3 regions of the Metabacillus sp. 84 genome follow, and region 2 is predicted to be linked to each of the others. Evidence: riboswitches for the same ligand, from Rfam matches in the RefSeq annotation. Region 2 holds a riboswitch; each other region holds the start of a gene.
The links. A riboswitch is a leader RNA that binds a small molecule or an ion and turns the genes downstream of it on or off. The one in region 2 is predicted to bind cyclic di-GMP.
Positions count from the first base shown of each region.

Region 1 (9,967 bases), on a different contig from region 2:
TGCATACGGTGAGATCTCCAGGGTAAAGGCAGGACGTTTTTTCACATGAAGGAACCAATCCGTGAAGCCCCCGCCTGAAGGATTAGGGCCTGGGTAAACGAGACGGTAGCCCGTCATTCTGCCAAGCTGCTTCGCATAATTTTGATCTCTCGTATAGCGTGATCCCGTCTGGTAAAAATTCCAGAAGAGGATTTCCCCGCTGGAATGATAGCTGACAGACATCTCCGCATCAATCGTTTTCAGGAAATTAAGAACCACCTTCACTTCAGCTGCGGATGCAGGACTTTTGCCTTTATAATTTTGCCAATACGGCTTTCCGGGATTACTAACGATAGTGGACCATTTCGCATCATATTGGCGATTCAGGTCAACCCCTTTTCCATTCGCTTTCCAGCGTTTGAAATCATAGCTGCCCTCATTCATTTTCAGGACTGCCGAACGATCACCAGCCGGAATCGAGTTAATGCCCGATTGCTGGAGCGTTACCCCGTCAGGATTGACCATCGGAATAAACCACATCGTCGTCTTATCAAGGATGGATCTCGCAGGCAAGCCATTAATGGATTTGTTGCCGTAATAAGCTTTTGCATACTGGTCAATCATGACCATATTGACACTGGTCGTCATCCATTCCCTTGCATGATGTGACCCATTTACAAAAACCTCAGCAGGCCCTTTCCCAATGGCAACCGCATAAATATCGCGTCCATACTCAGACTTTCCAACTGACTTATACCGGATTAATTCCGGATAAGAAGCCGCTAAAGCCTGAATGTCTCTTTTCATGATCTCGTACGTGTATGTCTGATTTCCATTCACAGAAAAAGAAGCAGCCGATGCTTTTCCGTCTTGAAAAAACACTCCCAAACAGCAAATAAAAAGGATCAATGATACAGCTAATTTTCTCACATTCACATTCCTCTCAGCTTTTTCTATCTCTCTAATAATCTACCATTAAACCAATACATTTCCAGACTTGACTTCATCTGTGAAACGTTGTAAACGGTTAGAAAGTTGCAGAGGATTGCCGGGGCGGGGGCGGCGGTGACGGATGGCGAGGGCGGGGATGGCGGACGGGGGCTGGTGACGGATGGCGAGGGCGAGGGCGGATGGAATTGCGGGGCGGGGTCTGGCCCGCTCCGCTTCACCGTAAGTGGGGACAGAGACCGTTATCCGCCAGCCCTTGCGCGGGAAGGGGTTTGACTGCCGGTGCCGGAGCTTTAGCCTGCTAATGGACTGCGGGCCAGGCACGGTGCCCGACCCCACTTGCTTCACCGCATGTGGGGTCAGAGACCTGGTACCACAAACCCATGGCGCTGTAAGAGTCGTAGAGGCGGTGCCGGAGCTTTCGTGCTTTAGCAGAGCGGGGGTCGGAGGCAGCCAGGCCGCAGGTTCAATATTTAAAGGGTCTGGCCCGCTCCGCTTCACCGTAAGTGGGGACAGAGACCGGGATCCGCCATGCCTTGGGCGGGAAGGGGTTTGACTGCCGGTGCCGGAGCTTTAGCCTGCTAATGGACTGCGGGTCAGGCACGTTGCCTGACCCCACTTGCTTCACCGCATGTGGGGTCAGAGACCTCGTGCCGTAAACCCTGGGCGCTGTAAGAGTCGTAGAGACGGTGCCGGAGCTTTCGTGCTTTAGCAGAGTGGGGGTCGGAGGCAGGAAGGCTGCAGGTGCGATATTTGAAGGGGCGGAAGCAGCGAGACTCCAGGTGCAATATTTGAAGGGGCGGAGGAAGCGAGACTCCTGGCGCAAGTGGTGAAGATCTTGAAGGGCAGTACAGTGCCTCCGACCCCCGGTACGGTGAAGCATCAGGGGACAGAGACAGACGTCTCTCTTCCCTTTCATACCAACGCTTCTGGCGATTGGGGGACGGAGTGAGTCTAGTAGACATAATCGGGGTCGGAGGCAGCGACCAGCGACCCTGCAGGTGCAATGTTCGAAGAGTCTGGAGGAAGCCAGGCTGCAAGCACGATATTTGAGCGGAGATCGGAGGCACAGAACAAAAACCGCAACAAGAAATCTTGAAAAGCCGTCTTTCGCACGCTAGGTACAAAAAAACCCCGGCAGCATTCACCCGGGGTCAAATTAGTTTTTCTTATAGGTCATGGTGCGTTTGTTGTATTCCAGATAGTAGCCGTTGCCTAAGATCAGTTTGTTTCCTTCTGTTTTGACGATTTCAAATTTTTCTCCTGCCTGGAGCTTGAAGATTGGAAGGTTTTCGCCGTATTGGAACATCATGGAGTTGCTATTCAGCTCTACTGTTCCGATGGAAAAAGTTACAGCGCCATTTTTCTGGATTTTGTAGCCTTCTCCAACGTCGTAGCTTTGATCATCGTAGCTGTAAACCTTCATATTTTCACCGGGCTTCAGCGTCCGGTATACGGAGCCGTCGGGTTTGAGAATGGCAGCCTCTCCCATTGCGTATACTCTTCCGACGTATGCGGATACCTTGTGGGGCTCGTTATAAATATAGTAGTCGTTCCCTATATGGTAATAGTTTTTATACGTTCCATATACACGGTACGAAGAGTCGGCCTTTAGCTGTTTGACCGGCACCATGGTGGAGCCTTTTTTCCGATAGAGAAGAATGGTGTGCTCGGAATAGACTCTTGCGACCGGAAAGGAAGAGTTGGTGGATGAGACATTCGGCAGGGTGAGCTCTCCCGGTGTTAGGATATGATCCTTTGTTAAATCCTCCGGCCGGATTTTCCATAGGTTGGACCGGCTGTTGTAATAGAGATTTCCTTGGCTGTCGTTGGCTAGCTGGAATACATCACTTGTCCGGTAGCTTGTGATTTCCAGGCTCTCGATATCCACCTTGAACAGCATTCCCTGGAATGTTCCGTACAGGTTTTTGCCCGATGGGTCGAGGAGCAGGCTTTCGGTTTTGTACATGCCTTTGATCTGGTTTGGTGTGATTGGATATAAGCTTGGTTTTTCCTTTTCAGGGTCGTAGACAAGCAGTTTATTGTCGACGATTCCCCACAGCCTTCCATCGGGTGTGATTGTTAAGGCTGAAATCTTTACGGCATAGCCGCCCGGAAGCTGAATGACTTTTTTTCTGTATTTGGGGCTGTTTGTGTCAACAGCATAAAGCTGTGCGCTTTTGTTGGACAGGTTTCCGCTGCCGTCATAGGCGCTGGTCGCAAAATACAGGATGTCTTTTTGTTCGCTGTAAACCATGGCGGACGCACTTTGATTGTAGGAGAGTTTTTCTTTATAAGAAATTTTTCGTTTGTTCACATCATAGACGAGGAACATTCCTGTTTTTTCTCCGCGTTTCGGAATGGTTCCGGCGTAAAGTCTTTCTTTTTCTTCGTCTCCTGCCAGCGCCTTTGGACGGTCCTGCCCGCTGTCTCCGAGATTGATGATTCTTTTAGGATTTTCTCCCGGTACCCAGTTTTTGGCGGTATCGTATTCATAGAGGATGGCGTTCGGATAGACTCCAAAATACATTTTCTTTCCAACGGACGCCATGTCCTCCACCTGGCCGACGCCTTTGTACATTTTTGTTTCTTTGGATTCAGGGTTGTACACTCCCAGCTTTCCGGAGATAAAGCCGGAGCTGTAGATGTTTCCGTTAACTCCCTGGCCGACGTTATAAATATCCACAGCCTGGGAAGGGAGATTGAGCATGGTGTCCTTGTATTTATCTTCTTTTAAATGATATTGATAAAACTTCCCTCCGTTTGCCGAGAGGCCGACAAGCTTAGGCTGACCGTCTATCGAAATGATATCCAGAGAAGCGGCTGTTGCCGGTAGATCTGAATTGACTTCCTTGCTTTTTCCGTCCTTTGGATTCAGCTCGTACAGCTTTTTCTTATAGCTGTAAAAAACTGTATCCCCGTCCCATGCTTGGGAGATCCCTCTGGAATCCGCAGGGATTTCATGCTCAACCTGATCATTTTTCGTGTTTATGACTAAAAGCATACTTTGGTTTTCCATCTTGGCATAGACTCTTCCGCGGGATAAATTCAGGTCGTACACGGATGCATCCTTTTGATACTTTTCCGGAAGGATGTTTGTCTTCTGGTTTGTGTCCAGATCCCATTTTATCAGGGCGGCAGGAGATCCTACCCCTACATAAAGAGTGTTTGTTTTTTCATCGTATTCGACACTTCTCGCGTACCGCCGGCCTTTCATTACCCCTCCGAGACTTTTAAAGCCTTCTTCTTCGCTGTAAGTAATAACAGATCCGCCATAGGAGGTTACCCCAAAAATCCGGTTGGACTTTTTATCGTACGTTAAATCCCAAATGGTGGTGTTGGAAGTGGTGGTTGCTTTTCCAAGATCCGTAATTTCTTTCGTTTCCGGATCGTAGCGGTACAGATGCTCATTCGGGGTGGATCCAACCCAGACACGGTGCTGGGGATCTATTTCAATGGACCAGGCCGCAGAAGCGCCCGGGAGTGTTTCAATATCCACGATTTTCTCTGTCTGAAGGTCAATCACTGCAAGCTTGGCAGGCTCACCCTGCAGCAGGGCGTAAAAACGAGGCTGGCCATATTGATCGAGTCCCGCCTTTCCGCGTATCACATTTACATACTTAACCTGAGGACCAAGGTTCTCAAAAGGTCCTCCTGTGGCCGATGCAGGAAAGGTCAGCAATGAAATGAGGAGCAAAAACGAAAAAAATAATCGAAGTAACTTCATGAAAATCCTCCATAACGATCAATATTGCATCATTGGATCTTTCAACTATGTTCTGCATTCAGCTGAAAAATTATGTCAAAATCGTGCAAGGTCCGGAGAAATATTCAGCTTGAAACAAGCAGCTGACCGTAAAAAAACACAAAAGCCCGTGAGATTCTACCTTCTGTTTTATCGCATGGTCCTGTTTCCTTAATGATATAACCCTTTGCTGTCTGTGTCACTGTTTACCCATAAAGAATAATTCAGCAAAGAAAAGTCGGCTTGCCGGAAAGAGCCCTCTGACTGGTCAAAAAGACTTTCCAGTATTTTCACATCTTCCTTCAGTCTTTTTATAGAGGTGTAGGCCTTTCGTTTTTGGCTGGAATGGAGGTGGAAGTGGATGTACTCCCTGATGATGGTTTCATCAATATGCTTTCCGCTGGTCAAATTTGTGTAGTTAATATAATACTGGCTGAACAATTCCAGCGCTTCCTCTGTCTTCGGGTTCCGTTTGATGTTTTTCTCTTTCATTAAACCCGTCAGTTCCCGCCTTAAAGTCTGATACCTTAATTGTTTGTTGTTTCGAATTCTCATGTTCGGTTCCCGATACAATGGCTGATCCTCCATCAAAGTTCATTTTGTTCTCGAATGTCTGGGATGATCTACATTGAGACGAAAGCCATCTTTTTCTGAAAGGCTTCGTTAAACACGGCAGGCGGATTCGCTCTTGCCAGGTTAGCGGCAGCGGGTGAAAACCAAATGTGTGTTTGAACATAGCCTTTCCGAATTGCAATTGGCAGCCTGACAATCCTGGCATGAATGCTTTAGACTCATGGCTTTGCGTCCTTATCTTTCAACAAGTTTGCCTTTTACGTCTGCTCCAGCTTCCCTGAACACGAGGACTATTATACTACAAATGATCCGGGAACCGTAAAAAAGGCTGGCAATTTAGCCAGCCTTTTCCTAAAATGCCATTATTGCTGTGAAGCGGCGTCCGTGATGCGTCCTTCTCCGCCTTCTTTAATCTCTGGATTCGTTTTTACGTACTCGCTGAATGTTTCCCAGTCTACGTAGCCAGGCTCGCTTACACGGCCTTCTCCGTATGCATTTTCAAATACAGTGTAGTTGTCTCCGCCTGCAGCTGTAAAGGTGTTGGTCGCTACTTTGTACATTTTTTCAGGGTCAAGAGCGGCATAAGCATCTCCGTCTCCTTTCACTTGAACGTCTGTGACACGTTCTCCGGCAGGTTTTGTGCTGTCATACGTGAACTTCATGCCGGCAACCTGAAGGAATGCACCGGATTGAGCTGGCGCCGTATCGACACTGTGCTCCAGAGCTTCTTTAATTTCTGAGCCCTTTAAGTCCATGATGGCCAAGGAGTTTCCGAAAGGCATAACGGTCAGGATTTCACCCATCGTAATGGTTCCCTGATCAATGGAAGCACGAATTCCGCCGCCATTTTGAAGAGCGATTACAGTATCAGGGTCGATTGTTTTCGCTTTCGCAAGCATACCGTCGGTGATCAGGTTTCCTAGGTTCGTTTCTTTTGTTCGGACATTATCACGTGCACCGTCAAGAGCAACAGGTGTCTCGGCTACCTCTTCGTTTTTCACTTCTTCGATTTGAGGCTTGTACTTATTAACAATTTCCATCGCTTCAGCATCATCTGCTTTCGCGCTTACATCAATCAATTGCCCTTCGTGTGAAATCACTTTTCCCATGTAGTCAAATTCCACATCAAGAGATCCAAGGAAGTCGCTGTACTGGTAAGCCTGAACGATTACAGTCGGTTCTTCTCCTGTTTTGTCAAAGACAGGTTCATCAAGACGTGTATGGGAGTGGCCGCCTACGATGACATCCAATCCTTCTACTTCCTTCGCAAGGGTTACATCGTTGTCGCCGCCGCCATCTTCATATCCAATGTGAGTAAGGGCAACAATTTTGTTGATTCCTTTTCCTTCAAGCTCTGCTACTGCTTTTTTCGCTTCTGCGATGTAGTCCTCGAATTTCACGCCTTCTCCCGGGCTGGAGATAGTCGCTGTCTCAGCAGTCGTCAAACCAATGATTCCCACTTCTTCGCCATTGACTTCTTTTACGATGGCGCTGTAGGATTTTCCGTCTTCAGGAGCTTCGGAAATCGTATCGCTGTGAAGGTTTTTCATGTTTGCATCATTTGAGAAATCTACGTTTGCACTGACAAATGGAAATTCAGCTTTTTCTACGAAACGGGCCAAAGGCTCTGTTCCAAGATCAAATTCATGGTTTCCGTACACCATCGCATCGTAGCCTGCAAGATTCATAAGCTCAAGGTCTGCTTGTCCCTTAAATTCGTTGAAATATAGAGTTCCAGAGAAAACATCGCCGGCATCAAGAAGAAGGGAGTTTTCTTTCGCCTCTCTCATTTCTTTAATAGCTGTAATTCTTTTTGGAGCTTTTTCAACATTTGCATGTGTATCGTTGGAATGAAGGATGGATAGATCGAAGCTTGCAAACGCAGCGTCAATCTCTTCTTTCAGGCGCTCGATTTCCTCCATGATGGCAGGATCAATGTTTTCTTCTACCTTGTCTGCATCCTTCTTCAGTTCTGCAGAGTTCGGGAATAGGGCTAAAAGTGCGTTTGTAATTTCCTGATCCTTTTCTTCCAGCTTCTCTGAAATTTCGATCATTTTAAGTGCAGCTTCTTTATCATTGTCAGAAATAGCCTGATCTGCTTTTAGATTGTATTTGAACTGAGTAAGGTCAAAGCCAACCAGCTGATAAGCTACCTTTGCAGGAAGGATGTATTCGGATCCCATCGCTTCGCGGACATTGGAGCGGTATACTTTTCCGACGAGCTTGCCGTAGTTTTCGGTTTGATCAATCAGGTCAAAATACGCGGACTGCATTTCTTTGCTTGGAGTTTCGCTGTATTGTGCGCGGAAATCATTGGTGGCCCGCTTAAGTTTTTCTCCGTATCTTACAGCATCGAAGTAATAGGCGGCGCGCATTTGACGCTCAACAGCCATTTCAAGGCGTTCTCTAAGAATGCGTTTGATCCGCGGGCTGGACACTTCATTAATAACGTCCCAGCCTTCTTCGATTGCATCCTTGGTCAAGTTGTATCTCGCTTCGAATTCAGGAGTGATTTCAGGTCCGTTCGGGGTAACATTGGTGTAGTATCTATGCAGGGAGCTTGCAAGAGTTTCGGCTTTATGTACGGTTTTTGACGCGAAAGTGCCTGTGGCAGCGGATGCCGGTGTGGCTGCTAAACCAGAAGAAAGTACGGCAGCTGCAATACCCGCAGTTAGTGCTTTGCTTTTGAACATTCAGATATTCCCCTCTCAAATTAAAAAATGGTAAAACGGATTTATTAAAGCGGTTTCGGTCCCAACTAAAATTCTATCGCAACATCAGAGCTGTTTCTATGAGAAAATTGTAAATTAATTGTTTAATTTGTAAACAGATTATTATATTTACAATAAATTAGGGACTTTCAGCAGGTCGCTGACAAGGGGATAAAGCGTCAAAAAAAGAGCTGTCCGAAAACGGATCAGCTCTTTTTCATGATTATTTTATTCCATAATAGCTTTTGTACACATTTAAAACCGGGACTTTATACGCGCGTCCATTAACGGTCACTCTTCTCAAGTCCCCATAATCTTTTAATCTCTTTCTTACCCATTCAACTCTTGCTCCGTTTTTCGGTCCGTGATAAAGAGGAAGAAGCTTGGCCGCGCCTCCTGCTGCATGCGGCGCAGCCTGGGAGGTGCCGCTGAGATTTTTATAGGAGCTCTTAAAAACGGTAGAACGAATGTCCACTCCCGGAGCAAGAAGATCGAGGCTGCTTCCGAAGCTTGAAAAAGAAGCAATTCTGTTAGTTTGATCCACAGCACCGACAGAAATGGTATAGGGGGAGGACGCCGGATACTCGACTCGCTTCCCTTTATTTCCGCTTGCCGCAATGATGACAACACCTTTATTGTAAGCACTTTTTAAAACCTGCTCGGTTATTTCATTCCTGCCGGATTCGTCGCTTAAGCTTACATTAATGATGTCCGCTCCGTTATTGGCGGCCCAGGCGATTCCGGCTGCCTGGTCAGAGGCGTAGCCCTCGTCATTTTCATCTAACACTTTCACAGCTAGCAGTTTAGCTTCAGGGACCATTCCTACCGAGCCGAATGTATTAAAATTCGCTCCGATAATGCCGGCAATATGTGTTCCATGCTGAAGCTTCCCGGTGTCAGGCGCCATCCCCCGCTTTTCGCCATTTATGAATGAAACCCTCGAGATGACCCTTCCCTTTAAATCCTCATGCTCGGCAATCCCGGAATCTACGATGGCAATTTTGCAGGCACAGGGCTTAGAGGCGAGACGGTGGCTTTGGGAGTTTTTCACTCCCCATGAAATCTGCTGCGAGTAGCGCGGGGCTTTAAAGGCAGCGGCTCCCGATGTTTTTAAGTCGTGCTGTGCAGAGATAATGACCGGGTTCTTTTTTAGCTTTCTGATGGATCCGCTTCCTGTTAAAACAGCATAATGGCGGCCATCCAGAGAAAAGGTTTTTGTGATTCTCCATGGCTTCAGCTGTTCTTTAACCTGTGAAGGCTCTCCTTTGAGTTCGGCCAAATAGCGGAATGAAGCTGCTTCCGCTTGCTGCGGCAAATAGACAAAAAACAAACCGGAGACACAACATACAATCATGAATCTAAGCAATTTCCCCATTCTCAGCACGCTTCTCTCTTTTTCATTTTGGCGACGCAACAACCATGCCCTTTGCTTAATAGTAATCCGAAAAAATAAAAAAAACCAGATGGAAAATTTCCATCTAGTTTCGGTTAAGGATTGGTTTGCGGCCGACAGAGTAATATTCTACCGGATGCTCTGCTGCCTGCTCAAGGGAGTAGCAGTTGCGGCCGTCGAAAATGACCGGCTCATTTAATTTTTCTATATAGTCCTGGAAGGTCAATGCTTTCACTTGCTCCCATTCCGTTACGATCATGGCAAAATCCGCTCCGGTGATGGCTTCTTCCGGGCTGTCTGTATAAAGGGTCTCTGCCGGAAGCAGCTTTTTCGCATTATCTGCCGCGATCGGATCGTACGCTACGACTTCGGCACCTTCATTGACAAGCTCGTGAGCCAGTGTAATGGAGGCCGCTTCACGCATATCATCCGTGTTCGGCTTAAAGGCAAGGCCGAGCATGGCGACACGCTTTCCTTTTAAATTACCAAAGCGCTCTCTCGCTTTGGATACAAGCATTTTCTGCTGCTCTGCATTCACCTGAATGACAGATTTCAGCAGGTTGAAATCATGCTGAACATAGCTTGCGATTTGAACAAGGGCGCTTGTGTCTTTCGGGA
Region 1 covers NZ_JBNILN010000001.1:461,778-471,744, forward strand. Annotated here, with positions in the region: gene ACQCV8_RS02335 (M14 family zinc carboxypeptidase) at 1-909, opposite strand, end outside; gene ACQCV8_RS02340 (hypothetical protein) at 2,087-4,654, opposite strand; gene ACQCV8_RS02345 (swarming motility protein SwrAA) at 4,844-5,245, opposite strand; cyclic di-GMP riboswitch class I at 5,426-5,510, opposite strand; gene ACQCV8_RS02350 (5'-nucleotidase C-terminal domain-containing protein) at 5,608-7,938, opposite strand; gene ACQCV8_RS02355 (S8 family serine peptidase) at 8,180-9,370, opposite strand; gene ACQCV8_RS02360 (UDP-glucose dehydrogenase family protein) at 9,435-9,967, opposite strand, start outside.
Region 1: linked by a shared signal. The riboswitch ahead of ACQCV8_RS02345 (swarming motility protein SwrAA) and the one ahead of ACQCV8_RS15275 (anti-repressor SinI family protein) in region 2 are both predicted to bind cyclic di-GMP.

Region 2 (9,967 bases):
ATGAAAATCAAAATGGAAAACCTGACCTCAATCCTTGATTTCGGCAAGCAGGAAACAGAGGAACAAAAAGCATCCGGCGGTATTTAAAAAGGAGGGAACTGCATGAACCAGCAGCAAATTTATGGATTGCTAGAGAGATTTTTCAAAGCGAATTATTGTGACGTCTCCGGTAATGGTGCCGGGTCTCTGGCCATTCAGCTGACACCGGACATGGATAAAGAGCTGATGAACCGCCCTTTTTACTGGCATTACCTGGAGAAAACCGGCGGAGAGCCCAACCCGATGAAACTTCATTTGCTCACAGACCGGGACGCTGAAACGGAAAGTGAAAAACCTGAATTTATTCACTTCGGCTCTCCAAGGCTGCATCAGATTTTTCGTTCTGCACAAAAGCTCGGCTCTTTCGCTCGTATGTATGAAAAATCGGCTGCAATCCAAGGCCAGCAGCCTCTTCATCCGTGGCTTGGGATAAATATTACAGTCTCTTATCAATGTGACATGAAAAAGGACGTTGTCTATTCCATCGGGCTGCACTTAATCAGCGGAACCATGGTGGAGGGTTTTCAGGACCGGCTGAACGAGCTCGTTCTGACACCGACCATCCCCGATTTCAGCTTCACCCTCTCCCCTCTGATCCTGCCTAAAAGCGGGATGCAAAGGATCAGGACACATATAGAGCAAAGAATTTCAGAGGATGACCATACATGGGCAGAAGAAGCGAAGCAGCGCTGGAATGCTGATTTAATGCTCCTGCACCATTTTTATGAGGACATGGAGGAAAAGCCGGAAGTGTACGAGCTGGAGAAAGGTGCGTTGAAAGACTTATATGAACCAAGAATACATATTTCTGTCAATAACGGGGGTATTTTTTACCTGAACGAAAAAACAATTTTTTAATAATATCGGCTGAAAAAACAAGAATATTAAATTATTTTTCAATTTCGACAGCTTTCGGCAACTTTTTTCCATCCTGCTATTTATAATCATAGTACAAAGGTTACCTTCCCAGCCATGGACCAAAGTATTAGCTCAGACGGAATGATAGCTTTCACCAGTCAGACAAAGGCAAACCTGCTGAAAGGCAGCGACGCAAAATCACGGGTCTAAGGTTGCCGGAGGCAATGATGATCGCCGGATTGCCTGAAATACATACGTATTTTAGGAGGAAAAGGGATGGAAAATGTTATGGTCAAAGAAGAAATGGATTTGGACTTGGAATGGAAGGATTTAATCAAAGCAGCATTGGAAATGGGACTAAGCAAAGAAGACATCCGCACCTTCCTTCAAACGAATCAGGATGAAAGAAACAGCTGACAGTTTGTCGAAAAAATTTTGTCGATTTTGTTCGATTTACCGAAGAAAACCCTTCGTTATATGCTATAATGACTAAGGGAAGGTGATGTTATGATCGGAGAACGCATTCGCAAATACCGCAAAGAAAAAAACCTATCACTATCTGAACTAGCAGACCGAGCAGGCGTTGCAAAATCTTATCTGAGTTCGATCGAACGTAATCTCCAATCCAATCCATCGGTACAATTTTTGGAGAAGGTTTCAGCTGTGCTTGGTATTTCTGTAAACACCCTGTTGAACGGAAATACGGACGATGCATATGCGAGCCAGCTTGATCAGGACTGGGCATCACTTGTTAAAGAAGCTATGCAATCAGGAGTTACAAAAGATCAGTTTCGTGAATTTCTGGAATTTAATAAATGGCGGATTAATCAGCCAAAAAAATAAACGGTCAGGACACTTGTCCAGGCCGTTTATTTTATGTACTGTCTGATTTTTGCTGGTGAAGTTCTTCAATTTTCAGGATTGCCTGCCAAATGGTTGATATCGAATAAATAATCAAAAGAATCCCCGGTATGATCGCAAGAAGGGCTCTCCCCTCTTTTGACCGTACATAGCTGCTGATGTATCCTGCATAAGGAATGGTCGACCCCGTGTATTCAGCCACTACATTTTGCGCCAGAACCGGGTCTGAGTCCTCAGATTGATTGTGATCCCCTTTGGTTCGGTACACAGCTTGACCGCCGCTCATTGTTTTTCCGGTAATTCTATGGGTTGCCAGATCCTTTTCATTCATCCAGTATGTGATGACATTCCCCACTTCAAAGCGATTCATATCACCGCCCGTTTTCACCGCGATGACAGACCCTGTTTGAATTCCCGGTTCCATCGATCCTGAAAGAACAGTTTTCAGCTGATATCCAAAAACTTCAGGCTCCCCTCCCGATGCTTTCGATGAAAAAACGGCTATCGCAAGTCCGGCAATGATTAGAAACAGCAGCATGGAAAATGCCCGGCCGGCAAGCTTCATCGAATGGCCTCTTCTTCATCCTCTGCCTGTTCTTCTAGAAGTATATCTCTGTTATCTTCATGTTCCGGACTTTCGGTTGTACCCTTTTCGCCCTTTGGCTGCAATGTTTGAGCCATTTCTTCTTGTTTCTCCTGTGTCTCAGGATCTTCAGACTTTGCCCGCTGGTCATCCTGCGGCTCAGGATTTACTCGCTTTGCTTTCTTTTCATCCTGCGCCTCTGGATTTACTCGCATTGCTTTCTTTTCATCTTTCGTCTCAGGCTTTGCTTCTTGTTCATCCTCAATTTCCGGATTCCCGCATGCAGCTGCCGTTATTTTCCCGCTGCTCGTCCAAACCGTTTTATCTTCTTCTCCCTCATAGCCAGGGCGCTGGGCAATTTTTGCGTAATAGGTGCCTGGCTCCTCTGTGCTAACCATAATTTGCGCGGACCTGTCTTCTCCGATTTCCTCCAACGAACCTTCCTCGATCACTTCGTCATTCAGGTAGATGCGGTAATCAGTGCCGCCAGTCATGGCAAACCCGCTATTTTTTACGGAGAAAATCACTTGCTTTGTTTCGCATACCAAATTCTCTGTCTGTTCATAGCGGAGCTTGCTGCCATCCCACCATGATCCCATTTGAATTCCGATCGTCTGCTGACTGTCCTTGCTGAAGTAGGCCTGGACAGGGGATGAAAAGACGCCTGCTGCAAGAAAAGCGGCGCATACGAATCCGGCCGTTTTTACAGCGCCCCTCTTTTTCTTGTGTTCTTTGTCCACCGGTATCACCTTCCATGTAGGTTAAGTGCTTCCTCTGTCCGCTAATCAAAAACAGAACGGGAGAGGGGCTGCCTCATCCCGCTTATGTAAAATCGTCCTGAATCCATTCAGCGCTTATAGCTCTTGTCCTTTTCCCTGCCGGCCGTCAAATGTCCATTTAAGCTGAAGAGAATCGCCTTGGAACTGATTTTGATCCTCATCATTATCAACGAATTCAAACTGGACGAACAAGTCATCGGTCGTTCCTGCTTTCAGTCCTTTTTTCTTTTCAAAAAGAGGTGTGAAAACATTGCTGGAAACAGCGTTAGGATCCATTTCCTTTAATTCTTCCAAGGTTGTGCTGTAAATGACATCATTCAGCTTGTCTGCATTATAAAGGAAGTTTACCTTAATATGGCTGCCTAGGTCCTCCGTGTTAGCTTCTTCGCCTTCTTTGTTCACAACTGTATAATCTGTAGTCAAAAGTACCTTCTTAATGTCGACCGTTCCATCGTTTTGCAGCTTGAATGTACGGGTTACATAATCTCCCGGAGCCATGTCCTTCACATTCACAACTTCAGTCGGAACCGCATTTAAGTCAAGTGTGCCGGCAGCAAATGAGCTCGTTGCCTCTGCTCTGTCATTGAAATAAGCATATGTACCCCCGCCGACCAACGATAGTCCCAATGCTGCTGAAGCAATACCTAACCCTAATTTCGTCTTGATCCCCATTTTACATTCCTCCTGTTTCCTGTGTATGTGATCTCTTATACCTAAGCCCTGTCACGCCTTCGTCCATTCTTTTGGACCAAACATGAAACCAGCCTTTGCAAAGAGGCTCAACCGGTGGTGCAGCTTTTAATTTTCACCTATTTTGTTTAAATATTCCGACAAATATTACCGCGAGGAATTCATCTCATCTGTTATGACAAATTATTTATGATTTGGGATAAAATTCTTCCTTCTTTCCTCCTTAAGTGTAGCAGTCGCCTAAATTCGGCAAAAGGTTCTTTATACCAATAAATCACCTCATCCATTTGTATGATTTTTGAAGTCCCCGGTTTAATAAAAAGCATGAAATCAATGTTTTCCACTAAAATTTTTTACCCCATGAACCAATGGGTCCGGTTCTTTCGGCATTGAAATGGAATGAGTCTACCTAAATAAAAAGAACCCGGATTCTTTTCCAGGTTCTTCTTTATGCATATAGAGAAATGACAGGCTGATCTGACTCGGATTGTGCGTATTTTCCATTAACCGGTGCGATTTTACGCTGGCCGCTTACTTTCAGAACCCGCTGGAAGGTAAGATCATTCGAACAGGAAGGGCATATCCATTCCCCGCCGCTGTAGCTGCTGTAAGAAGACTTGGCACAGCGGGGGCACACTTTTTTAAACATTTCCATCTCTCCTAAACTGTGACATGAAGAATCCAAGTAGAATGAAGGACCAGTACAAAGGAATAGAGGATACACGCTCCGTACGTAACCCCCTTTAGGAGGGTCGTCGTTTTAATTGGGAGGAGAAAGACCATGAAAAAGAGGAGAAAGGAAAACAGAAGCTTGACTCCGATAAAAGCGGCCGGACTCCATTCATACAGCCCTCTCATGATAGGATTGGCTTCCTGTATAAAGCCCAGCTCCAGCCCGGCTAAAGTGATGAAAAGATCTGCGGCATTGACAACAGCCAGATAAATGAAAGCAACCTTCAATGGGAGCAGCTCCTTCTGAAAGGCATATTAGTTATGCTGAAGCTTATGCATTCTTAGGTTCCTCAAGCCTTGCAACAGCTTTCCATATAGTTAATATGGAGTACCCGATCAGCAGCAATCCGGGAACAATGAACAAGAGTGCGTTTCCTTCTTTAGACTTAGCATATTCAATTAAATAGCCGATATACGGAACTGTGAAACCTGTATAAGAGGCTGAAACGTTTTCTGAGAGCACCGGTGATGAATCCGCTGATTGGTTATTGTCCCCCTTCGTTGTATACATCACATGCTCTCCGCTCGTTTTCCGTTCAATCACGCGGTGGGTAACAAGAGTCTGTTCATCCATCTTAAATGTAATCACATCTCCCTGCTCAAACCGTGTCATATCGCCGCCTGGCTGAACCGCAATAACCGATCCTGTCTGAATTCCCGGCTCCATCGAACCGGACAAAACGGTTTTAAATTGATATCCGAAAATTTCAGGATCCCCTCCTGAAACATTTGTTGAAACCACTAACAGAATCATGCCTGTAAGCAAAAGAAACAGAAAGGCGGACATAAGCTGGCTAACGATTCGTTTCACTGCTTTCATCTGCAATCTCTCCTTCGTGATCCGTGATTACTTCAGATTCAGAACGGGCAGCAGGTTCTCGTCCAGCGGATAAATCTGCAGAAGCTGGCTCATGCGTCTGCTTCAATCCCGACTCATCATCGAATGGCTCCGTACCTTCTTCCGCTGTCACAGAACATCCTTTTACTTCTACTGGGTGGCTGCTTATAGAGGCAGTCTCTTTGTCATTGCCTCCGTAGCCCGGCCGTTGATCCACTTCGAATCTGTATGTGCCGGCCTCACCCGCTTTGATTGAAAGAGGAGCCGTTTCTCCCGTTTTTACTGCCGGAAGGTTTCCATCCTCAATCATTTTTTCGTTCATATATATTCTGTAGGACGTACCATCAAGCATCGTAAATCCCATATTTTGGATAAGCGCCTTAATCTCAGCAGGCTCTCCGCAAACCGTTAACGCATCATTTACCGGAATGTCCATAAAGCTTAATTCACTTTTATCCCACCAGGAACCCATCTTGATTTGAATGGACTGCTCATTCCCGTCAGTAAAGTAAGCACTTGTTGGGGAGGTTATGTAAGTGAGGAATAATATCAGAAAATAGGCAATGAACGAGCATTTTAACAGATGATTCACCTTTCGCCGAATGGTCTCCAGCCCCTGTTCTTCTATGGGAATAATTGAAGAAAGGAGAACAGGAAGATCCTGCCCTCCTAACCCTGCTTGTTACAGTTCTTCACCTTTACCGTGCTGTGCTTCAAACGTCCATTTAAGCTCCAGCGCATCACCCTGGAATTCATTTTGGTCTTTGTCGTTCTCCACAAACTCAAATTGAACGAAAAGGTCGTCTGTCGTTCCGGCAGCCAGGCCTTTCTTTTCCATCATTGGAGTAAAGACGTTTTTATCGATAGCATTTGGATCCATTTTTTTCAGTTCACTCAGCGTTGTGCTGTAGATGACATCATTTAGCTTGTCTGCATTATAAAGGAAGTTAACTTGGATGTGCTTGCCAAGGTCCTGAACGTTCTGATCAGCACCGTCCTTATTCATGACCGTATAATCTGTCATCAAGAAGACTTTTTTGATATCCAATGTCCCTTTGTTTTCAAGCTTAAATGCTCTGGTGGCCCAGTCACCGGGCTTCATGTTCTCCAGTTCAATAACCATTTCCTCAGGGCCCACAGCCAAATCTAAAGTCCCTGCTGCAAACGTGCCTTTAGCATCTGCTTTATCACTGAAGTAAGCATATGTACCGCCGCCAACCAATGTCAGACCAAGTGCTGCAGAAGCAAGACCCAATCCCAATTTCTTCTTCATGCTCATTGTAAAGTCCCCCTAAAAATTGATTTATATTGAACTTCCAATACTTCAGGAAGAGTCAATCACTGCCAGTCTATCTTTCTCCCGCGCCTGCTGAACAGCAGCCTAAAGGAGATGTAAAGCAAAGCGGTGCCAGGCAGAATCATCAGAAAGATGCCGGCTGCCCTGGATTGAATGGCTGCGAACAAAAAGCCTGCATAGGGGATCGTGATTCCTGTGTACACCCCTGAAATGTCTTGAGCAAGCACCGGTTCACGGTCCGCACCATCGTTGGCATCCCCTTTTGTAACATAGGAATCTCCCTCAAGCACCTTATCAATGCGATGAGTAATGAGGATTTCTTCTTTCGTTCTGAAGGTAATGACTTCCCCTTTATTAAATGTTTCTTCCCGATCCGGTTTTCTGATTAAAATCATGGATCCTGTCTGAAAAACGGGTTCCATCGAACCAGATAAAACATTCTTTAGCTGAAAAGGAAGGAATTGGTGCGTGTTCCCAAGAAGTAATAAGTAAAACACAATGCCTAATACGAATGTGAATCTTACAGCATAAAAAATGACTCTTTTTTTCATTCAGGCAGCACACCACTGTTCTTAATTAAGAATTTCTTACTATGATTATATCTTATGGCCTATTTAAAAGAAAAATCTCGAAAAATGCCATTTAATTCATTTTAACGAACGTTTTCGTTCGTTTTCTCGAATATCCTCTCTTTTTCTAACAATTTCTTAATTTTATTAAGAACAATTTGTTTTATATAATGAACGAAAGCGTTGCATTTATTGTTAAGAAGGAGTTCATTATATGGAAGCTGTCGGAAAAAGAATTCGCGAAATCAGGCGTCAAAAAGGCTATTCACTCAGTGAGCTTGCCGAACAGGCAGGTGTATCAAAATCGTATTTAAGCTACATAGAACGAAATGTTCAAAAGAACCCCAGTCTTCAGTTTTTAACCAAAATATCGGACACGCTGGATGTCGAAGTAAATGAACTGCTGGGGGACCCTGAGCCAAAGGGCCAGCTCGATGAAGAATGGAAGGCATTGATTGAGAGAGCCATTAATGAAGGCATGAGCAAGGAAGAGTTTGAAACGTTCAGAAATTATGTCAGATTCAATAAATGGAAAGAATCCAAGGGGGAAAAAAATGATGACTGAACAAAGACTTGTTTCAGAAAAAGAGTGGGTTGAACTGTTAACGGAAGCCAAAAACTTGGGACTGACACCCGAGGAAGTACGAAGCTTCCTATTCAGCAAAGAACCAGCAGCAGCACATTAAACGATTCGTTCTCTTTTGGAAGCAGGTGGTGTTATGGTAAAAATCCTGGCTGCGGCCATCCCGGTCCTGTACATTGCCGTGATATGGATTCAATCCAGCTATTCAACGGAAGCCATCATTCTTTTTCTTACAAAAGGGATTGACCGGGTGGCCGTGATTGAAGAACCGGCATTGCCTATTATTCTATTAGGCACCCTCTTTGAACTGCTTCATCTAATCGAATTCGGGATCTTGTTCTTTCTGTCCGTTCTTGCCCTGCAGGCTTTCGGCCTCTCCTCTAAAAGGGCAATCCCGATCGCCCTCTTCATTGCCGCCGGCTACAGCGTCATTGACGAGTGGCACCAATACTTTACAGCAGGCCGTTCCGCCTCATGGACAGATCTTCTGAAGGACTGGGCCGGCATTGTCATCGTCTGGTTACTCATGATCCGGCATGAGCGGAAGAAAAGACAGAGAAGAAGGGCTGAATGGAATACAAGGCTCAGGAAAAGGGCATAGCAAAAACAGCCGGTACCGCTAAACGAAATGCGGCACCGGCTGTTTGCTGTCTGTATATCTTTAATCATTCTTAACGGCTAACCTGAACCGCCTCTGCCTGATTCCCAAGCAGACGCCCAAACTGGCCCGAACGCTGGCTGGCGAGCTCCTGAAAGCCACCAGCCTGCACAATCCTTCCTTCCTCCAATACAATCACCTGATCCGCGTTCCGGATCGTAGAAAGCCTATGCGCAATGACAATAATCGTCATCTTTCCCTTAAGCCCCTCCAGAGCCTCCTGAATCTTTCTCTCATTCTCGCTGTCTAAAGCACTCGTAGCCTCATCCAGCACCAAAATTGAAGGCTTCCGCAAGATTGCCCTGGCAAGCACCAGTCTCTGCCGTTCCCCGCCTGACAGCCGAACGCCCCGGTCTCCGATAGGCGTATCGAGACCATCAGGAAGCCTGCGGACGAATTCGGCAGCGGAGGAGAATTCCAGGGCTTGCCAGATCTCTTTTTCAGAAGCATGGTTTTCAATCATCAGAAGATTATCCCTTATGCTCCCATTAAAAAGAAAAGGATCCTGTGATACATAACTTATAGATTTCCTTAAAGAATACAAATTATCATCTGTAATTGGTGATTCATCAACGTATATTTTGCCATTAGTCGGCTTATTAAGGCCCATAATTAAATCTACTAAAGTACTCTTTCCAGCTCCTGAACGCCCGACTATAGCTGTTGTTCTATTTGTAGATATTTCTAAATTGATATTAGTTAGTGTCCACTTTTCCTGATTATCACTATATTTAAAATCTACTTCTTCACAAGCAATACCATCTGCAAGCAGAAGAGGTTCACCTTGCATTTTATTATTTTTTTCCCCCTCCTTTGAAGCATCAGATTCTTCTTGCAGTTTAATTAGGGACTGAAGAGCAGGCAAAGTTGATGCAATTTGTTCAGCATTCGATTGTATACTTGTGAATCTTGGCCATAGTCTTGTAAATATGAGTATAATCAATAATAATTGTGCAGACTGAGCCTGAAACAAAGTAATGGATATATAAATCAATAGAGCAATAATAACTGCTGAAGACACTTTATAGAATAGCTGGGACCTGTTTCTAAGATGTACAATTGCTAACTGTTCTTTTTCTACTGTGTTACACCAATGCTGCAGCCATGTAATTCTGGAATTTTCTAAAGTATTCGTTTTAATATCTTTCATTCCATTAAAGTGGTCTGTGATCCCCCCTAAATAACTCCTTGCTACTTCTGATGTTTGGTTTCCAATTTCTTTGGATTTCTTAATAAAATGCCTTGAACATAGTGCAAGCATCACTCCAGATAATAGAACGAATAAAGTAATCTGCGGGGATAGCCAAAATGCAATAGCAATTTGTATAAAAGTAAATACAATAGAAGTTGATAATTGGAGAAAAAGCTGAGTTCCAGCAACTACTCTGCTTAACTCATCAGTTAGAGCGTTAACAAAATCAGATTTTCTTCTCTTAATGAAAAAACTCCAGTTTGCATACGTTAATTTCGAAAAAATTTC
Region 2 covers NZ_JBNILN010000009.1:94,601-104,567, reverse strand. Annotated here, with positions in the region: gene ACQCV8_RS15285 (DEAD/DEAH box helicase) at 1-87, shown strand, start outside; gene ACQCV8_RS15280 (YqhG family protein) at 103-897, shown strand; cyclic di-GMP riboswitch class I at 1,055-1,144, shown strand; gene ACQCV8_RS15275 (anti-repressor SinI family protein) at 1,174-1,314, shown strand; gene ACQCV8_RS15270 (helix-turn-helix domain-containing protein) at 1,405-1,740, shown strand; gene sipW (signal peptidase I SipW) at 1,772-2,323, opposite strand; gene ACQCV8_RS15260 (hypothetical protein) at 2,320-3,081, opposite strand; gene ACQCV8_RS15255 (TasA family protein) at 3,196-3,792, opposite strand; gene ACQCV8_RS15250 (hypothetical protein) at 4,259-4,459, opposite strand; gene ACQCV8_RS15245 (DUF5658 family protein) at 4,471-4,770, opposite strand; gene sipW (signal peptidase I SipW) at 4,814-5,362, opposite strand; gene tapA (amyloid fiber anchoring/assembly protein TapA) at 5,337-5,972, opposite strand; gene ACQCV8_RS15230 (TasA family protein) at 6,063-6,659, opposite strand; gene ACQCV8_RS15225 (signal peptidase I) at 6,719-7,228, opposite strand; gene ACQCV8_RS15220 (helix-turn-helix domain-containing protein) at 7,461-7,811, shown strand; gene ACQCV8_RS15215 (anti-repressor SinI family protein) at 7,801-7,932, shown strand; gene ACQCV8_RS15210 (VanZ family protein) at 7,966-8,430, shown strand; gene ACQCV8_RS15205 (ABC transporter ATP-binding protein) at 8,501-9,967, opposite strand, start outside.

Region 3 (9,967 bases), on a different contig from region 2:
GGATTGCAGAATTTCTTCTTCTCTTTCCCTTGAATAAATTCCGTGCTCCGTAATGATAAAAGGCACGTCCTGCACCTTTGAAATATAGGCGCCGACTAGTCCGCCATAGCCGGTTGAAGCGGTATGGATCACATCCACTGAGCTGAAGTCCTGCTGCAGGAGATGCAGGATTGGACTGTACATGGATTTCCACATCCACATGTAATCAAGAAATGATCCAAACAGTCCTTCATATTCATAGCATTTCTGAACAAGCTTATAAAATGCTTCACTTTCAAAGAATGCTTCACTCGAACCCATCCTGCTTCTGTCTCCCATAATGATCAGGGCTTCTGGATTCCGGGTCTGAAACGTAAACCATTTAAAAAGCAGCAGAAGTTCCCCATCTGTCAGGTTGGATTTCTGTATTTCCGGCCTGAAGGCGGACATTAATGCAATGTTATGATGATGCACAGTATTAGGGTGAAGCCTGTATTTGAAATCTTTTACCCCCTTTGCCTCAGGGGTAATTGTAAAAAGCGAAAATTCGATCTCATTCATGCCTTTAATAAGGGTATGAAGCCAGCTTGATACTCCCCCGCTTACATAAGGATAGCTTCCCTCAGCAATCAGACCTGCTCTCATTATGCATTCTCCTCTATATAGCTGATGGCTGCATCAGGCTGTGTCATCGTAATCAGATAGAGATGATCCTGCTGTTTTTTGACATGGCCGAAAGGATGCTCTCCTGTCTTCAGCCTTTTCCCGGGCTCCAGCCTCAGATAAAAATAAGAAGGGGATGGTACATTGTAACCATGGATCTCAATTCCTTCCGGATTGTAAGAAAAACTCCATTTTCCTTTTTGGTAAGCATCCATTCTTCTTTTAGCATCAATTTGCTTATATCCCTTAACGTGACTGAATTCTTCTGCCAAAAACTTCTGCATCGATGTATAGCTGTTTTTCATCGCTTCCCAGTCTCCCTGCTTAGATCGGGCTTCATCAAGGACATCATCTGGATGAATAAAGTGAGAAAACACTCCCATGTTAGCAATTGAGTCAGCGAGCTGGAACTGATCTTCCTTCGAAAAATGATAGCCGCTGTTTATCCTTGGAAAATGGTAAAGCTCTTTATACACTGAGTCATAGTCAAACTCCTGAATCAGGCTTCCGTTGGAAGGATCTCCTATATAAAGGCTGGCGATCACTTCCAATTCAGGCACAGCTTTCTTTAAAGCGGATATTCCGGACCGGTTCAGCAAGTTAGAAGGAGGGACATAGGTTTTCAGCTGCTGTGCTGCAAAAAGTTCTTCCTTCAGCGCTTTTACTTCCAGCAGGGAGTTCACCATCTCTTCCTCTGATCTCCAAGGGCGGTATCCGAACTCAGCAGATACCGGATCGCTTTTTGTAAGGAGAGACTCATGGTTGTAGCCATGCAGGGCCAGCTCTCCATTTCCCTGGATCAGCTGCCTGCCGTATCCAAGCAAGTCCCTCTCACTCATGCTCAGCATTTCCTGGCTTGAGAGATCAGGTTTGTCCTGGTAGGTGCCTATTAATGCGCCCGTGTAGGGGATTTGATAAAGCTTACTGATTTCTTTCATATCCGGCCACCAGCGGTTCCGATAGAACTGCTCGTAGGACATTCCATACGTTTTCTGAAATTGCTCTGAGCTTGTTTCGGCAATGGGGGCAGGGAAGTCATCGATGAACATAACCTTCCCTCCCATCTGTCCGGATAAAAAAGCCGGAAAAGCAAGACTGATGGAATGGACAAGCAGGCCTCTTGCGGATTTTTCCTGCAGGCTTGTGCCATTCCAGACGGCAACCCGGCCCGTTCCTTCATCATGCGTCCACAGAAGGGGCAGGCTCTCTGCGGTAATATAGGTCATGGAATCCGGACTAAGCTCTGCTTTCAGCATACTGTTTGAAAAAAATTCGCTTTCCGGACCTAAATCTGGATAGCCTTTAAAAAAAGACTCCGAGAACACTGCGCCTTTAACTGTATCATTGTAGCCATGTGCCTGCTCAATCCCAAGCAGATTATGCCAAGCCGGATCAGAAAAGCGGTTAGCCGCGAATAACCGCCCGCCTTCCCTGACAAACTTTTTTATGACTTCTAAATTCCAGCGTGAGGAATCTTCTCCCGTTAAAATAATCATCGTATATGGATTTGGTTTAAGAGACTCCATTTGACGGGGAGAAATGACTTCCAACGGGATTTTCGCATATTGAAGGGCTGCTAAAATGTTGGCATGCGTCCTCTCACTAAGAAGGTTTCCTTTTTCAGGCTCAGCTAAATAAATCTTGATACGGTTCAGATCGTTTGCCTTCCCATCCCATTCAGAATTCATAAAGGTAAGCTTTTCAGAAGCGGCGTCCGATTCCGCTGCCGGAAGACTCGCATAAAATCGATCTGTATTCATATACAAAACGCCTGCCAGCAATAAAACAGCCAAAATAGAGGTGAATTGGACAAAGCCCGGAACATTGCGATTCATTCAGCCTTCCCTCCCAAAAAACGGATGGTTTCCTGCTGCTGCTCAGAAAAAAAACGCAAATCCGGATGTTCCATAAGCAATGTTGCCAGTCGAAATACTTGATTCCATTCTCCTTTTTGATAAGAAATCCGCAATTTCCCCCACATCAGCTTGGATGAACGGGGATCTTTTTCGTAAATTCTTTCATATAGCTTATCCGATTCTTCCGGATTGCTTTCCAGTAAGAAATCCGCCAGCGCCACAGTAAAGGAATCATGCTCCGGAAAAAGTCCAGAGGCCTCCTTTAGAAACATCTCATACTCTTTCTCTGTCTTTTCCCGCAATGCGGACGAGAGCAAATCACTTGATAGGTACTCCTGATAGGATTCAAGAAGCACTTCATAGCTGTTTGGAAGTTCCGGTGATTTCTCTATTTTTAATTTTTGTAATTGGTTTAACAGCCGGTCCTGCAGCACATTGGTTATCGTAGCAGCATAATGAACCGCCTCCTGATCAGGATGGCTAAGCCCTTTTTTTATGATTTTTTCCTGATGAGTGTTTTTCTCATTGGACATATTCAGCAAAAGACTTTTTATCATCCAAGAATTTTCTGACGTTTGTCCTTCAGCAGATAATAAATGCCGGTCCTGCTTGAGCATTTCTCTTAAGCTCTCAAAATTGTAAACCTTATTATGGATATAGGTTGAGTAGTCTTCCATAAATGTTCCATCCTGCCTTTTACGGAAGACGTACACCACAGCCCATCCTCCTATAAATCCTATTATGGGCACAGCGCATGCAAGCAGCACCCAAAGGAAAAGGAGGCCGTGCTGGCTGCGTTCCATATTTTTGGCATAGCGGCGAGATAAAACGGCAGCAATAACTCCCAGCAGAATACCTAAAAAAAACATCCAAATCATTTGACTGGAGCCGCCTCCTTCCGAAGTGCATTCTGAAGCCTTGCTTTTACAGACGCTTCAAAAGCCGGTTCAACACCGGGAAGCAAAACATAAAGAATATCCGTCTCTTCATCCCACCCCGCTGAATCAAGTTCCCTTAGCTGATTTTTAACTGTAAGATCAATCTCCCCTATGGATAAACCTGGCGTGTGTATTTCAAAAATTACGAAAGGCTGGCCGATTTTTTCAACTCTTTCCAGCTCCGCATTGAACTTTCTAAAAAAGGAGGCCAGCTTATAAATCCCCGTTCCCTCATAACGTTCGAGATGATTTTTTTCCTGTTCGTATTTGTAAGCAAAGCTAAGCCTGTTTCCTGCCCACTTCAAACACCAGTCAAGCCATTGAATGTGATGGGCTGTACATGACTCAAGCTTTACACCATTCAGTGCCATCACATACCTCATCTCTCCGACTACAAACACAGGGCCTGCAATCATTGGAGAATCATCGGCTTCATCAGCCGATTTGAAAAGAACGCGGGGAGAGTGATTCATCACCTTGCTGATCAGTCCAGGAACGTCTTCTCCCCTGTAATTCGATTTTAGGCTTCCCACCTTATTTGTGTTGATTTTTGAGCGGATGGAATGTCCCTGAGAAGAAATATAATACAAAACAAGCTGGCTGCTTCTGAATCTCAGCTGCACGATTCTGACCAGTTCATTAAAAATCGTATCAGAATCTGTGAAATTCAAAGCCGTAACCATATCATACATTTCCGAAAATGCATCCTCGGATTCTAAAAACCGTTTCCTGTACAGCCGATTTACTTCCAGTGCATCTTCAAGTGCCTCTTTCAACTGCCTTTTTTCTTCTGAAGCCTCCTGATAAAGGGTTGTTAAATCCGAATACCGTTCCTGCTGGGAATTACGTGACAGACCTGTAAAAAGGAGGAGGAAAAAATACAGGAGAAGCGTTAATATGCTTTCGAAGTTTGTAAAAAATAAATACAAATCTCCGCCCTGGTTAACTTCGTAAAACAACGTGGTGATCACTGCACCGGAAAAAGGAATAAAGCCGGGGTAGATGCCGTATCTGAGAGAAATCAGTACAATAGCAACAGGCCAGACAAACAAGCCAAGTGCAGGAAGATTTTCGCTAAAATAGAAAATGGCTGCTGCATTTAATCCTGTCAGGGAAAATGCTTCTATTACTTTTCGTATTGTTTTCGACTGATTATAGATCAAAAGAATCACTACTTTCGGCAAAAAATAGGTTGATCTTACAAAAACAGGCTGATATGATTAGGCCTAAGGTGATGGGCAAACTTGCTGAAAAGCAAGGACGCAAAGGCATGGGTCGTCAGATTTCCTATGGGAGATACCGATCGCCAGCCTGCGAAGCTGCCATCCCTCGTTAAAAAAACGGAGGGATTACAAATGAATAACGTAATCAAATTTTTTGTATTGATCTTTTTTGCCGTATCCATTACTGTCTCTTTATCGTCTCCAGTCACTGCAGCCTCTGCAATGTCACACGGAAGCAACGGGATTCTTGACGGCGTGAAATCCTATAAGATTTACTACGATGCTCCTACCCCTGCAATTATCAGAAAAATGAAAGCTTATGATCTGGTGATCATAGAACCCCTCTTGTACACCAAAACCCAAATCGATGAGATTAAAAAGGGCGATACGAAAGTATACGGCTACATCAACTCGATGGAAGCCGATAATTGGAATACAGCATTTATCCGGAAACTTCTCCCCCAGGATTACTACCGGAGCAATGGACAAAAACACTATATCAAGCAATGGGATTCCTATTTGATGAATATGGGTTCTTCCCATTTCAGGCAGCTGCTTCTGTCAGAAATCCATGCACAGGTATACAGCAAGAATATGGACGGTGTCTTTTTGGATACAGTCGGAAATATAGATGATTATTTTAGCAGTAAGCCCGCTGAGCTAAAAAAGCAGCGGACCGGTTTGCAGCAGCTCCTTAAAAGCGTTACATCTTCCTACCCAAGATTGGGGATCATCCAGAACTGGGGAATGGATACATTGAAAGCTGCCAGCGCTGATTATGTAGACGCCATTATGTGGGAGGACTTTTCTCACCGGGTCGTTTCCAAGGACCAATGGTCTAGGAATCAAATTCTTGATTTAAAAGAGCTGCAGCAGGAAACTGGGCTGGAGGTTCTGACCGTCTCATTTGAACAGCACTCAAAAAGTGATGCATTTTCTGCAGCTCAAGGATTTAAGCATTACAAAGCGGTAAAAGACTTTAACCGCTGGTAATTCGACAAAAACTAGTACTCTAATCATAAACTCAATAACTGCTTACATTATTTGTAGCACACGCCCAGATTGAAGACAATTTCCAAATAGGCTCACCAGTTTCACCCTGCTTAATCATCCTGGTTCCTGCTCAAAACGGACTGATGTACACCATTCATTTTACCTACTTCTAATGTCTTAGTCTATTAAGTTTTTTAGAAAACATGACAATAGACATAAAAATATCATGCGTACAGTAAACCGTTCTCATGTTCTCTCCCCTTTTTTCTATTCGGTTTGCCAATCTGCCTGAGTCATTCTGAACAAAACTTTCACAAAGAAAACCCCGGTGAACGAGGGTTTTCTTTTTGCTATTTTCTATCAGCAGGATCTTTCTTTCAGTTCAGGAACGTGCATATACACGCATCATTGCATGATTCTCCATCAGCTTGAAAGGTACTCTAAATCAAAAAGGACCCCACTTATAGGTAAAGAAGCCGTAATTCCGGATAGCAAAATTCCGTAAATAAGCAAACTAGGTGCAGGATTAGGAGACTTGCCCCGATACTCTTACAGCTCGTCCCTATTCTATTGAGACTATAAAAAAAGGATGGGACAAAAGGTTTCCGGCTAAAAAAAACCGAACTTTATTTGAAACTCTGGTATAGAGCTTCGTAAAAGTTCGGTTTTCTTATTTTCATGCTTTTTCCCAACAAATTATTCGGCTTTAAGGACAACACTTTTAGTTATATCCCAGCCTATTTTTCGGCCTATTTCTGCACCTGCTCAGCTTTAAGCGAATAATTGTGAAAGACTATCTTTTTTGAACTCTGAACAGGGAAGCAGGACAGGCTTTTCAAATTTTACAGCGGCAGCCGCTCGATTGTTATGATTGAACCGGTTTCTTCCACATGCCGGCAATTATGGCTGTAACAAGGGCTCCAATCAGGATGGCCGCTACGTACAGAAGGGGATTTCCTTCAACGATTGGAATAACAAATGCTCCCCCGTGCGGTGCCGGAAGCTTTATGCTGAACAGCATAGAAAGGGCACCTGCTGTCGCCGCTCCGATAACGGATGCCGGGATGACTCTTCCAGGATCTGCAGCTGCAAATGGAATCGCTCCTTCTGTAATAAAGGAAGCGCCCATGATATACGCTGTTTTTCCAGCTTCCCGTTCCTGCTTTGTAAATTTATTTCTAAAAAAGGTCGTTGCCAGAGCCATACCTAGCGGAGGGACCATTCCTCCTGCCATTATTGCAGCATGGGGTGCGAAGTTTCCTGCATCGATCATGGCAATACCAAAGGTGTAGGCTGCTTTATTTAGCGGGCCTCCCATATCTATTGCCATCATTCCGCCGAGGATCAAACCCAGAAGAATTAAATTTCCGGTTCCCATCCCCATAAGCCAGCCATTCAGCGCATCATTCAATGCTTTTGCAGGGGGGATTACGACTGTCAGCATGATCAAGCCTGTTGAGAGAACACCAAACAGCGGATAGAGCAATACAGGCTTAATGCCTTCCAGTGAACCAGGCAGCCCGCTGAATGCTTTTTTAATCAGCACTACGAGATACCCTGCAAGGAAACCGGCGATCAATCCTCCAAGAAACCCTGCTCCCCCAGTGGAAGCAAGAAGCCCGCCGACTGCACCGGGAGCAAATCCGGGACGGTCTGCAATACTCATCGCGATAAATCCTGCCAGAATCGGAATCATAAGCGCAAAGGCATTATCTCCTCCGATGGTTTTTAATAGATAGGCAATTTGATTATAGCTTGGATCATCCGGATTCGCGGAATTAATCCCAAACATGAACGATATGGCAATCAGAATGCCTCCGCCCACAACAAACGGCAGCATATTGGATACACCGTTCATTAAATGCTTGTAGAAGCCGGTTCTCTGTCCTTTTTCTTTTTGTCCATCCGGCGAAGCGCTTTTCCCGCTTTTGTAAATTGAGGCATCCTGCTTCAGAGCCTGTTCAATCAGTTCCTGCGGCTTTCTGATCGCCTGTGCAACCGGTACCTCTATGACGTGCTTGCCGCCGAATCTTTCCATTTCCACTTGCTTATCAGCAGCTACGATGATGGCGGAAGCCCTTTCAATATCATCCTGAGTCAGGAGATTTTTCACACCGCTTGAGCCGTTCGTTTCTACTTTAATTTGAACGCCCATCTCCTTAGCCTTTGCTTTTAATGAGTCAGCTGCCATATACGTATGGGCAATCCCTGTCGGACAGGCCGTAACAGCAAGGACCAGCTGCTCTTCGGATGATAGGGAAGCTTCATCCCCTTCATTATCATCCATTTCGCTGTCTTCCTTTGAATTGATGGCCTCCAGAACTTCCTCCTCCGTCTTTGCCTCTTCTAATTTCTTTCTAAAATCCGGATCCATTAAAAAACTTGAAAGGGAAGAGAGTGTTTCTAAATGGGTATTGTCCGCACCTTCCTCTGCTGCAATCATAAAGAACAAACGGCTAGGCACACCGTCAAGCGAGTCATAATCAATGCCTGCTGCAGAACGTCCGAATGCGATAGCCGGACTTTTGACCGCTTTTGTTTTTGCATGCGGAATTGCTATGCCTTCTCCGATTCCGGTTGTACTTTGAGCCTCCCGTGCCAGAATGGCTTCTTTGTACCCGGCACGGTCATGTAATTTTCCGGCACGGTCCAGCTGATTGACTAATTCGTCAATAACCAGTTCTTTTGAATTCGATGAAAGATTTAATAGAATGGTATCTTTCGTCAGCAAATCTGTAATTCTCATGTTCCTTCCCCCTTATCCGATTTTCTCTATTTTTATTTGCGTCAGCAGCTTCCCGGCTTCTTCTTTTGTACAAAGGTCATCCGAGAATGCTGTTGCACTGCCTGCAGCGGTACCAGTCCGGAAGGCTTCTTCATAATCCTCTCCCTTTGTATAGGAGGCCAGAAAACCAGCCACAACGGAATCGCCTGCTCCAACTGAGTTTTTCAATGTACCGGCTGGTACGGAAGCCTTTAAGACGAGATTTTCATTAATGAAGACGGCTCCTTCGCCTGCCATTGAAACAATGACATTCCGAACGCCCTGAGCGATCAGTTTTTTCCCAAAGTAAGCTGCTTCGTTCACACTCGTTACGTTCGTTCGGAATAAGTCTCCCAGCTCATGATGGTTCGGCTTGATCAGCAGCGGTTCATATTGGAACGTTTCTTCAAGAGCGGGACCGGTTGTGTCGATAACGGTTTGAGCTCCTCTTGCCCTGCTTATTTCTGCAAGTGTTTTATAAAACGTCAATGGCATAGAGGACGGAATACTTCCGGCTAAAACGAGCAAGTCTCCTTCTTGCAGCTGTTCCATTTTTGTGATCAGGCTCTCTTGCTGCTCCATTTCAATGGAAGGGCCCGCTGCGTTTATTTCTGTCTCTGTATCCGTTTTCAATTTCACGTTGATCCTTGCAGGCTCATAAACTTCTGTAAATTGTGATGAAATAGCTTCTGATTCAAGAAAGTTTTTAATAAAGTCTCCTGTAAACCCTCCGGCAAATCCAAGCACTACACTTTCTGTTCCCAGCCGTTTTAACACTCTTGAAACATTAATGCCTTTCCCGCCCGGAAAAAGCTGTGTCCCTTTCGTGCGGTTCAATTGACCGAGCTTAAAATTGTCAGCATGCATAATGTAATCAATAGAAGGGTTTAATGTGCAAGTATAAATCATGATCTTTCCACAACCTTTATCTCCGTTTTTTCTCTGTATTCTGCCAGCACATCTTCTTCTACGCTGGCTGTAAGAATTACAGCTTCATGTAAATCTGCTATTTTTGAAAATGCAGCTTCGTCAAACTTGCTGCTGTCCGCCAGCATATAGGCTATTTGCGAAAAGCGAATTGCGCTTGTTTTCACAGCCGCTTCTTCAGGATCGGGAGTTGTATAGCCTGAATCCAGATGGATTCCATTGACTCCCATAAAGCACTTATCGAAACGGTACTCACTTAAAGTTGCTATGGTCCGTGCACCGATCAGCGCTCTTGTCGTCTGCTTCACATACCCGCCTGTTAAGTACGTAGGAATTTGGTACTTCGCCAGCTCTTCTATATGAGTTAGTCCATTTGTAACGGCCATGATATCTTTTCCTTCAAGAAAGCGGATCATATGGAAGATGGTCGTTCCGGCATCTAAAAAAACCCGGTCTCCGTCTTTTACAAAGCTTGCCGCAAATTCACCAATTCGCTGTTTTTCTTCCAGATGAATGATGGATTTCTGGGCGATATTCGGCTCTGTTCCCTTTTGATGAAGCTGCTCTGCTCCGCCATGGACTCTCTTAAGTTTCTTTTCTTTGTGAAGCTGGCTTAAGTCTCTC
Region 3 covers NZ_JBNILN010000002.1:148,666-158,632, reverse strand. Annotated here, with positions in the region: gene pelF (GT4 family glycosyltransferase PelF) at 1-624, opposite strand, end outside; gene ACQCV8_RS05345 (DUF2194 domain-containing protein) at 624-2,477, opposite strand; gene ACQCV8_RS05340 (hypothetical protein) at 2,474-3,376, opposite strand; gene ACQCV8_RS05335 (hypothetical protein) at 3,373-4,620, opposite strand; cyclic di-GMP riboswitch class I at 4,664-4,755, shown strand; gene ACQCV8_RS05330 (putative glycoside hydrolase) at 4,792-5,652, shown strand; gene ACQCV8_RS05325 (PTS fructose transporter subunit IIABC) at 6,518-8,398, opposite strand; gene pfkB (1-phosphofructokinase) at 8,411-9,325, opposite strand; gene ACQCV8_RS05315 (DeoR/GlpR family DNA-binding transcription regulator) at 9,322-9,967, opposite strand, start outside.
Region 3: linked by a shared signal. The riboswitch ahead of ACQCV8_RS05330 (putative glycoside hydrolase) and the one ahead of ACQCV8_RS15275 (anti-repressor SinI family protein) in region 2 are both predicted to bind cyclic di-GMP.